2 regions of the Janibacter sp. UYMM211 genome follow, and region 2 is predicted to be linked to the other one. Evidence: riboswitches for the same ligand, from Rfam matches in the RefSeq annotation. Region 2 holds a riboswitch; the other holds the start of a gene.
What was found. A riboswitch is a leader RNA that binds a small molecule or an ion and turns the genes downstream of it on or off. The one in region 2 is predicted to bind S-adenosylmethionine.
Positions count from the first base shown of each region.

Region 1: another riboswitch for S-adenosylmethionine. It lies ahead of ABIB53_RS11255 (putative leader peptide); the one in region 2 lies ahead of metX (homoserine O-acetyltransferase MetX).

Region 1 is NZ_JBEPOY010000004.1:16,818-21,130, reverse strand. It holds gene ABIB53_RS11265 (MATE family efflux transporter) at 1-347, shown strand, start outside; gene ABIB53_RS11260 (alanine/glycine:cation symporter family protein) at 452-2,137, shown strand; SAM riboswitch class IV at 2,278-2,393, shown strand; gene ABIB53_RS11255 (putative leader peptide) at 2,425-2,529, shown strand; gene ssuE (NADPH-dependent FMN reductase) at 2,700-3,281, shown strand; gene ABIB53_RS11245 (ABC transporter substrate-binding protein) at 3,281-4,313, shown strand, end outside.
Region 2 is NZ_JBEPOY010000001.1:256,341-260,653, forward strand. It holds gene ABIB53_RS01155 (RNA polymerase sigma factor) at 1-184, opposite strand, end outside; gene ABIB53_RS01160 (universal stress protein) at 389-790, opposite strand; gene metX (homoserine O-acetyltransferase MetX) at 923-2,107, opposite strand; SAM riboswitch class IV at 2,126-2,237, opposite strand; gene ABIB53_RS01170 (DUF4192 domain-containing protein) at 2,288-3,370, opposite strand; gene ABIB53_RS01175 (YkvA family protein) at 3,473-3,907, opposite strand; gene ABIB53_RS01180 (EcsC family protein) at 4,005-4,313, opposite strand, start outside.

The DNA.
Region 1 (4,313 bases), on a different contig from region 2:
AGGTGCTCCCCGCCCTCTTCACGACAGACGCCGGGGTGCGCGCCTCCATCGCCTCGGGCCTGCTCGTCGTCGCGATCGGCCAGCCGCTCGCCGGCCTCGTCTTCACCGCCGACGGCATCCTCATCGGGGCCGGCGACGGGCGCTGGCTCGCCGGGGCCTCGACGGTCGTCCTGCTCGCCTACGTCCCGCTCGTCCTGCTCGCCCGCCACCTGGGCCAGGGGCACACGGCGACCTCGGCGATGGTCGTCCTCTGGGTCGCCTTCAGCGGCTTCATGCTCGTGCGCTGGGCGACGCTGTGGTGGCGCCTGCGCAGCGACGCCTGGCTCGTCACCGGCGCCCACCGCTGACCCGGCCGCGCGGTCGCCCGCGACCCGGAACCCGGGTCACAGCCGGGCAACGTCTCGGTCTCACCCGTTGATCTGCGCCCACGACTAAGGTTGCGTGGATCGGCATGACCCCGCCACAAGCGTCGTCCGTCCTGCCCGTCCCTGCCGCTGACAGCGGTGGCCTGCGAGGATTCGAGGAGGCGGTCAACGACGTCGTCGGCCCCTTCGCCGACTGGCTGTCCTCCGTCGTCTTCTACGCCGTCCCGCTCCCCGGGGGCTCCGAGCTGCCCCTCGTCGTCCTCTGGCTCGTCGCCGCGGGCGTCATCATCACGGCCTACCTCGGCGTCGTGCAGGTGCGCGGCGCGCGGCTGTCCCTCGAGGTGGTCCGCGGCAAGTTCTCGCGCCCGGACGACCCCGGTGAGATCACGCACTTCCAGGCTCTCTCGTCGGCGTTGTCCGGCACCGTCGGCCTCGGCAACATCGCCGGCGTCGGCGCGGCTCTCGCCCTCGGTGGGGCGGGTGCGACCTTCTGGATGGTCGTCTGCGGTCTGCTCGGCATGGCGACGAAGTTCGCGGAGTGCACGCTTGGCGTGAAGTACCGCACCGTCAACCCCGACGGCTCGATCTCCGGCGGCCCCTTCAAGTACCTGCCGGTCGCGTACGGCCGGTTCGGCCGGGTCCCCGCCGCGATCATGACCGGCGCCTTCGCCATCGCGATCTTCTTCTTCGGGGTCGGCGGCGGCAACATGTTCCAGGCCAACCAGACCTTCGCCCAGGCTCGCGAGGTGACCGGTGGCGCCGACGGCTTCCTCGGCTCCGACGGGTCCGCGCTCGTCTTCGGCCTGGCCCTGGCCGCGCTCATCGGCGCGGTGATCCTCGGCGGCATCACCTCGATCGCCGCGGTGACCTCGAAGCTCGTCCCGGTCATGGGCATCGGCTACGTCGCGGCGTGCCTGCTCGTCATCGGCTCGAACATCAGCCAGGTCCCCGGCGCCCTCGGCGACATCGTCAGCGGCGCCTTCACCCCGGAGGCCGGGCTCGGCGGCCTCGTCGGCGTCCTCATCGTCGGCTTCCAGCGCGCGGCCTTCTCCAACGAGGCCGGTCTGGGATCGGCCCCGATCGCGCACTCGGCCGTGAAGACCACCCGCCCCGTCTCCGAGGGCTTCGTCGCCCTCCTCGAGCCCTTCATCGACACGGTCATCGTGTGCACGATGACCGCCCTGACCATCGTCATCGCGAACCCGCCGTCGTGGCGCGAGGGCATCGACCAGGTCAAGGCGGGTGGCGGCGCGCCCGACGGCGTGCTCCTCACCAGCGACGCCTTCGCCACCTTCCTGCCGCAGTTCCCGGTGATCCTCGCCGTCATGGTGGCGCTCTTCGCCTTCTCCACGCTCATCACGTGGAGCTACTACGGCGAGAAGGCCTGGGAGTACTTCTTCGGCCCGTCGCGGCCGAGCCTGCTCACCTACAAGCTGATCTTCGTCTCCTTCACGGTCATCGGCACGGTGCTCACCTTCGGCTCGGTGCTCACCCTCACCGACGCCTTCCTCTTCATGTGCGGCTTCATCAACCTCCTCGGGCTGTACTTCCTCCTGCCCGAGCTCAAGAGCGAGATGCGCGACTACCTGGCCGACTGGCGCAGCGGACGTCTCTACGAGCTCGGCGCCGCCGACGAGGCCGAGCTGAGCGCCATCCGCGAGGAGCAGGGCAACACCGGCGACCTGCCCCAGATGCGCACCGACTCGGCTCACGACAGCGGGCTGAGCATGGAGGAGCGCGCCCGCGGCGGGGCCCGGGCCGACGAAGACTGACACGCCCGACCCACGTCATGACGAGGACGACCCGCCGGCACACCGCCGGCGGGTCGTCCTGCGTCCGTAGGCGGTCCGAGATGCGAGACACCAATCCCTACTGTTGCGATAGGACTTGATCGCGCGCTAGGTTCCTCGCAGGTCATGAGCTCCAGCGCCAAGCCCCGGCTCGCTGGACAGCAACCCTCCATCTCGCGGTGGGGTGCTCCGGGTGAGGACCTGGCCCCTGCCGACGTGGCAGGGGCAAGCGCGAGGCCCCACGGCCTCGAGACGAGGACGGGCACCACATGAGCACCGACACGACCCGCACCACGGGCCGGCGCAGCTGCCGGCACGTCGAGCGACGGCACGTCGACCTGCTCCGCGTCAGCAGCGCGCTCTGTCGCCGCTGACGCAGCAGACGTAGCACCCCACCATCGACCGGTCGCCCCGCGGCCCGGTCAGCGTGGCGTGCCCGTCACCCCTGACCCAGCGCCCCTGGGTCGCCCGCACCCTCACCGCACCACGGCCGTCCGGTACCCGCCGACGTCCGACGACCCCCCATGCCCAGGAAGGCATCCCCATGGCTCTCGTCGCCACCATCTCGAGCAGTCCGTCGACGACATCGCGCACCGACGGCGTGCTCACCCACCTCTCGCGCTGGGTCCAGCGCGCCGGGCATCTCACCCTGCCCGTCGTCCTGCGCGACCTGCCCGCCGAGCCGCTCCTGCGAGCCGACACCACCCACCCCGACGTCGCCGCCGCGGTCGCGACGATCGCGAGCGCCGACGCCGTCGTCGTGAGCACCCCGGTCTACAAGGCGGCCTACAGCGGTCTGCTCAAGACCTTCCTCGACCTGCTGCCCCAGGACGCGCTGCGCGGCAAGGTCGTCCTGCCCGTGGCCACCGGAGGCAGCCCCGCGCACGTCCTGTCCGTCGACTACGCGCTGCGGCCGGTGCTGGCCAGCCTGGCGCCGAGCGCGATCACCCCCGGATGGTTCGTGCGGGCCGACGAGGTGCACCTGCTCGACGGCGGTGAGATCCTCCTCGACGAGTCCGCCGCCGCCCCCCTTCGCGAGGTCACCCGGGTCTTCCTCGACGGCGTCGCCGGGCGATCGCTCGTCGCGGCCGCCGACCGCGCGCACGGCGTGGAGCGGGCGGCCTGATGCGCACCACGACCCGCCGCTCCGTCCTGTCCGCCGGCGCGCTCCTCGCCCTGACGACGAGCCTGGCCGCCGGGTGCGCCCTGCCCACGAGCGACGCGCAGTCGCAGGAGGAGGGAGCGCACACGACCGTGCGCTACCAGGGCAGTGCCAACGCCGTCACCTGGCCCGAGCTCGCCGACGACCTCGGCTACCTCGATCGCGTCCAGCTCAAGTACGTCGGCGCGACGACCAGCGGCCCGCAGGACATCCAGTCCGTCGCGACCGGTCAGACCGACATCGGCGGCGCCTTCTCGGGCGCCATCGTCAAGCTCGTCGAGGCGGGCTCCCCGATCACCGCCGTCGTCAACTACTACGGCTCGGACGCGAGGTCCTACCAGGGGGTCTACGTCCGCAAGGACAGCGCCATCCGCCGGCCCCGCGACCTCGTCGGCAAGAAGATCGCGGTCAACACGCTGGGCGCCCAAACCGAGGCGGCGATCGACACGTGGCTGACGACGTCCGGGCTGTCGCAGAGCGAGATCGACCAGGTCCAGCTCGTCGTCCTGCCGCCCAACGACACCGAGGAGGCCGTCCGACGCGGGCAGGTCGACGCCGGCGCGCTCGGCGGGATCCTCCAGGACCACGCGAAGGCCCAGGGCGACATCCGTGAGCTCTTCCGCGACACCGAGGTCGTCGGACCGATCAACGGCGGGCAGTACGTGCTGCGCGACGACTTCATCGCGCAGCACCCCCAGGCCACCCGAGAGCTGACGACCGGGGTCGCGAAGGCCATCGAGTGGGCCCGCACGACGCCCCGCGCCGACGTCATCGCCCGCTTCACCCAGATCGTCGAGGCGCGCGACCGCAACGAGACGACCGCCAACCTGCGGTACTGGAAGAGCACGGGCATCCCCGCCCGCGGCGGGGTCATCAGCGACACCGACTTCACCCAGTGGTCGGACTGGCTGGAGAGCAGCGGCATCGTCGCGGCGGGCGAGCTCGACCCCTCGCAGATCTACACCAACGAGTACAACGACCTCGCGAAGGAGGGGT
Region 2 (4,313 bases):
GTTCCTTCAGCGTCTGAAGCACAACGCGCATCCGAGGGGCGGTAATCCCGGCCTCGCTCACCGCGGCGGCGACGTCCTCTGCCGTGACGTGGCCGGTGGAGCTGCCCTTGCTGAGCAAGGTCTGCACGGCAGGGTGGGCGAAGTCGCGGGGCAGGGAGTCTGACGTGGTCGAGCGGGGCGACAAGGGTCTACCGGCACCTTCCGTGGCGTGTGAGCGGGCTGGGCCCGCGCCACCGAGGATGCATCTGGAGCAGGGTGACTGCCTCCGGAGCAGGTGGCGCCTGGGCGCTCGGCCGCGGGCTTGATCACCATTATAAGTCGAGAGCACGCGAAGGGCCCACGCGACCGTGCGCATGGGCCCTTCGGCGGTGCTGCAGAGCGTCTCGCGTCAGGCGTCAGCCTTCACCGCGAGGACGGGGCACGGGGCGTCGAGGAGCACCCGCTGGGCGTTGGAGCCGAGGATGAGCTTGCCGACGGGGGTGCGGCGGCGCAGCCCGATGACGATGAGCTCGGCATCGGTCTCCTCCGCGACGGCGATGAGGTCCTCGGCCGGCTCCTTGCCGCGCACGAGACCACGCACGTCGACGTCGACGCCGCTGCCGGCGAGGTCGTCGCGCACCCCCTGGAGGGTGGCCTCCTGGGAGGCGGCGTTGTCACCGGTGAAGCCCGAGCCGCCGCGGTCGGAGTGCACGACGACGAGGGGTCGCCCGCGCAGCTTCGCCTCCTCGACCGCACGGTCGAGGGCGGCGCGTCCCTCTTTGGTCGAGACGTAACCAACGACGATCGTCATCTGCGACTCCTTGTCCATGGCTGGTAGTTGCCGCAGACGCTACACCGCGAGCGCGGTGCCGCACGGGCAAGAGGACGGGGCGCGCCGGACGCGTCAGCGGTGCCGGTCGAGGCCGTCGTCGGCGTCTCGGCGTCAGCCGTCGAGGGCTTCGCGCACGATCGTCGCGACCTGCTCGATCTCGGTGAGGAAGCCGTCGTGCCCCGACCGGCTCGTGACGAGCCGCTGGAGCGTGCCCGGGCGCAGCGCGGCGACCTCGTCGGTGAGCCGTGGGGGGTAGAGCCGGTCGCTGTCGACGGCCGCCACCGTGAGCCGCCCGGGGTAGGCCCGCAGCGCCGACTCGAGACCGCCCCGGTCACGCCCGACGTCGTGGGAGTTCATCGCCTCGGTGAGCACGACGTAGGAGTTGGCGTCGAAGCGACCGGCGAGCTTGGTGCCGTGGTGCTCGAGATAGCTCTCGACGGCGAAGGGGGCGTCGGCCCCCTCGGCCTGCCCGCGCCGCCCGAAGCGGTCGTGCAGCTCGATCTCGCTGCGGTAGGTGACGTGGGCGACCTGGCGCGCGATGCTCAGACCGGCGTCGGGGCCCTCGGGCTGCCCGTAGTAGTCGCCCCCGGCGAAGTGGGGGTCGTTGCGGATCGCCATGACCTGGGCCTGCGACCACCCGATCTGCTCCGCCGTCGCGTACGGGGTGCTCGCGAGCACGACGGCCCGCTCGACCCGCTCGGGCTCCGAGAGCGCCCACTCCAGGGCGCGCATGCCGCCCATCGAGCCGCCGACGACCGCGGCCCACCGGGTGACGCCGAGGGCGTCGGCGAGCAGGACCTCCGCGGCCACCTGGTCGCGGATCGTCACCGCTGGGAAGCGCGAACCCCACGGGGCGCCGTCCGGGGCCGGCGAGCTCGGGCCGGTGCTGCCCTGGCACCCGCCGAGCACGTTGGGCGCGACGACGAAGTAGCGGTCGGTGTCGACCGGCGCGCCGGGACCGACCATGCCCTCCCACCACCCGGGCGTCGGGTGACCGGGGCCGCTCGGCCCGACGACGTGGCTGTCGCCGGTGAGGGCGTGCTCGACGAGGACGGCGTTGGAGCCGTCCGGGGCGAGCTCGCCCCACGTCTCGTAGGCGATCCGGACCTCGGGCAGCCGTGCGCCGCGCTCGAGGTCGAGCGGTCCGAGGTCGGCGAAGACCCGGCCGCCGGGGTCGTCGCCCTCGCGCCAGGCCGCGCTCGGGCGCGCCGGGCCTGCCGCGCGGGCGGGCACCGAGGTGGGGATGGGGGTGCCCGGTCGATCTGCACCGGGTCGGACGAATGACGTCACGCTCATGACGGATGCGCTCCTGCAGCCTCGCTCTTGCACGCACCGGGTCGGTGCGGCCAGGTCATCACCCGGGGCACCCCATCGCGAGGAGGGTTGCCGCCCAGCAAGCCGGCGCTTGACGCTGGGTCTCATGACCTGCCCGAAGTGTAACGAGGCGCCGTGGGCGGGGCCACGGGCGTCTCACCCTCAGGCGGCGGGCAACCGGATGCCGTGCGTCACGAGCTGGTCGAGCAGCACCGCGAGCCGGTAGCGGGGGTCGGCCCGCAGGGCTGCCTCGAGGGCGACGCCGGCCAGGGCACCGCTGCCGGACCACCAGGCGACCTGCCCGACGACGGTGAGCAGCGCCGCGCTGCGCGGCTCGGGCACCCGGCGCGCCACGCCGCACAGCCGGTCGAGCAGGGCCTCGACGTCGAGCGCCGCCTCGTCGGCGAGCGCCGGTGCGCCGTCGAGCGCCGGTGCGCCGTCGACCTCTCCCCCGCCGCTGCCCGCCGCGCCGTGGGCCCACGTGCAGCAGCGCGCTGCCGCGGCGGCGGCGCGCAGGTCGTCGGGGTCGATGCCGGGCACCGCGTCCGGCCCGGGGGTGAGGACGGCGAGGAGGGCGTCGCGCCAGGCCCGGTCGCGCAACGACACGACGAGATCGACGACGACCTCGTCGTCGAGGTCGTCGACCGGCTCACGGGCGCTGAGCACGGCCGTCCAGGCGGAGATCGCCCGGGCCCGACCCCGGGGCCCCTTCGGACGGTGGGCCAGGAGAGTCTCGACACGCGTGCTGCACGGGTGGGTCCCCGCGGCGACCTGCTCCGCGAGGTCCGATCGCGTCCGCAGGGGCGCCCGCCCGTGCGCGACGAGCGCGGCGACACCGGGCACCCTGCTCGCCTCGGGGAGCACGACGCCGTCCTCCTCCCACCCCTCGACGTCGCGGTCCGGCGAGTGCCACCGTCCGTCGCGCACGACGACGACCGGGCTGCACCCGATGACGCCTCGGTCGACGAGATCCGCGAGGACGGCGCGCATCCGGGCGGAGGCGCCGGACCGGGTCTCGTAGGCGACGGCGACCACCGCGCGGGCCCGGGTCTGCACGACCTGCCCGACCATCTGGCGCACGGCGCGCTCGGCATGCTCGTCGGGGACGATGTCGCAGCGCTGGATCAGCCCGACGCGTCGCCCGTCGAGGGCGAGCAGGACGAGCGAGTCCTCGGGGTGGAAGCCGAGGAGATAGGGCGCCATGACGGCGATGTCGACAGGGGTGCGGGCTCGGACGGTCTCCATGACCGCACGCTGCCCGGTGGCACGGGCTGCCGTCAGGCCGTCGGGGCGCCCTGTGGACGACGGCTGCGCGGCGGGCGCGCCTGTGGACGACGCACGGGGCCGTCAGTCGCGGACGACCTCGGAGGGCACGGTCGTCGACGTCGCGTAGGCGGATGCGGGGCCCGACGCGTGGCCCGATGCGTAGGCATGGGCACCGGGAGCGGGCGAGCCGGCCTGCTCCCAGGCGATGAAGTCCTCGGTCTCGCGCACGAGCGACACGGCGAGCCAGGACAGGATGACCGCGTCGTCGACGAGGCCGACGACGAGGAGCAGCCCCTCCGGCACGACGTCGATCGGCGAGACGACGTAGCCGAGGCCGAGGAGCATGAGGGTGAGCTGCCCGCTGCTCATCCCCTGGTAGCGCCCGCTGCGGACCGCGCGCACGAGGCGCGGCAGCGCGAGCACCCGCTGGAGCAGGCTGGGCGTGCCGGGACGGGTGGCGCTGCGGACGGCGCCGGCGAGGTTCGCGGCGGCGTGCATGCGGTGTCGTCGGGCCATCGGGCTCCTCCTGGTGAAGGTCCGGGCCGGTCTGGGGCCGGCCGCGAGGAGTAGAACGAGCAGGCGACCCGGAGGATTCCCCCGGGTCGCCCGGTGGTCACGCGGCGGGCGGGAACTCCGTGCGCACGTGGTCGGCGAGCTGCTTGAGCAGCCATGTGTCCATGCCCGCTCCGACGGCCCCGCCGACGACCGGCACCGACTTGCCGAAGCGGGAGAAGGACTTGCGCCCCGCCGTCGACAGGATCCGGAAGCCGACGGCCTTGTTGACGACCATGAGGGCCGGCCCCGGGAGGCGCTGCGCGGCGAGGTTGGTCAGGCGCCCGGACGGGGCGGCCATCCCGGCCTTGGCGAGCAGGTCGTTGGCGTCGGCGCCGACGAGCGCGAGGAGGACCGCGCTGCGGATGCG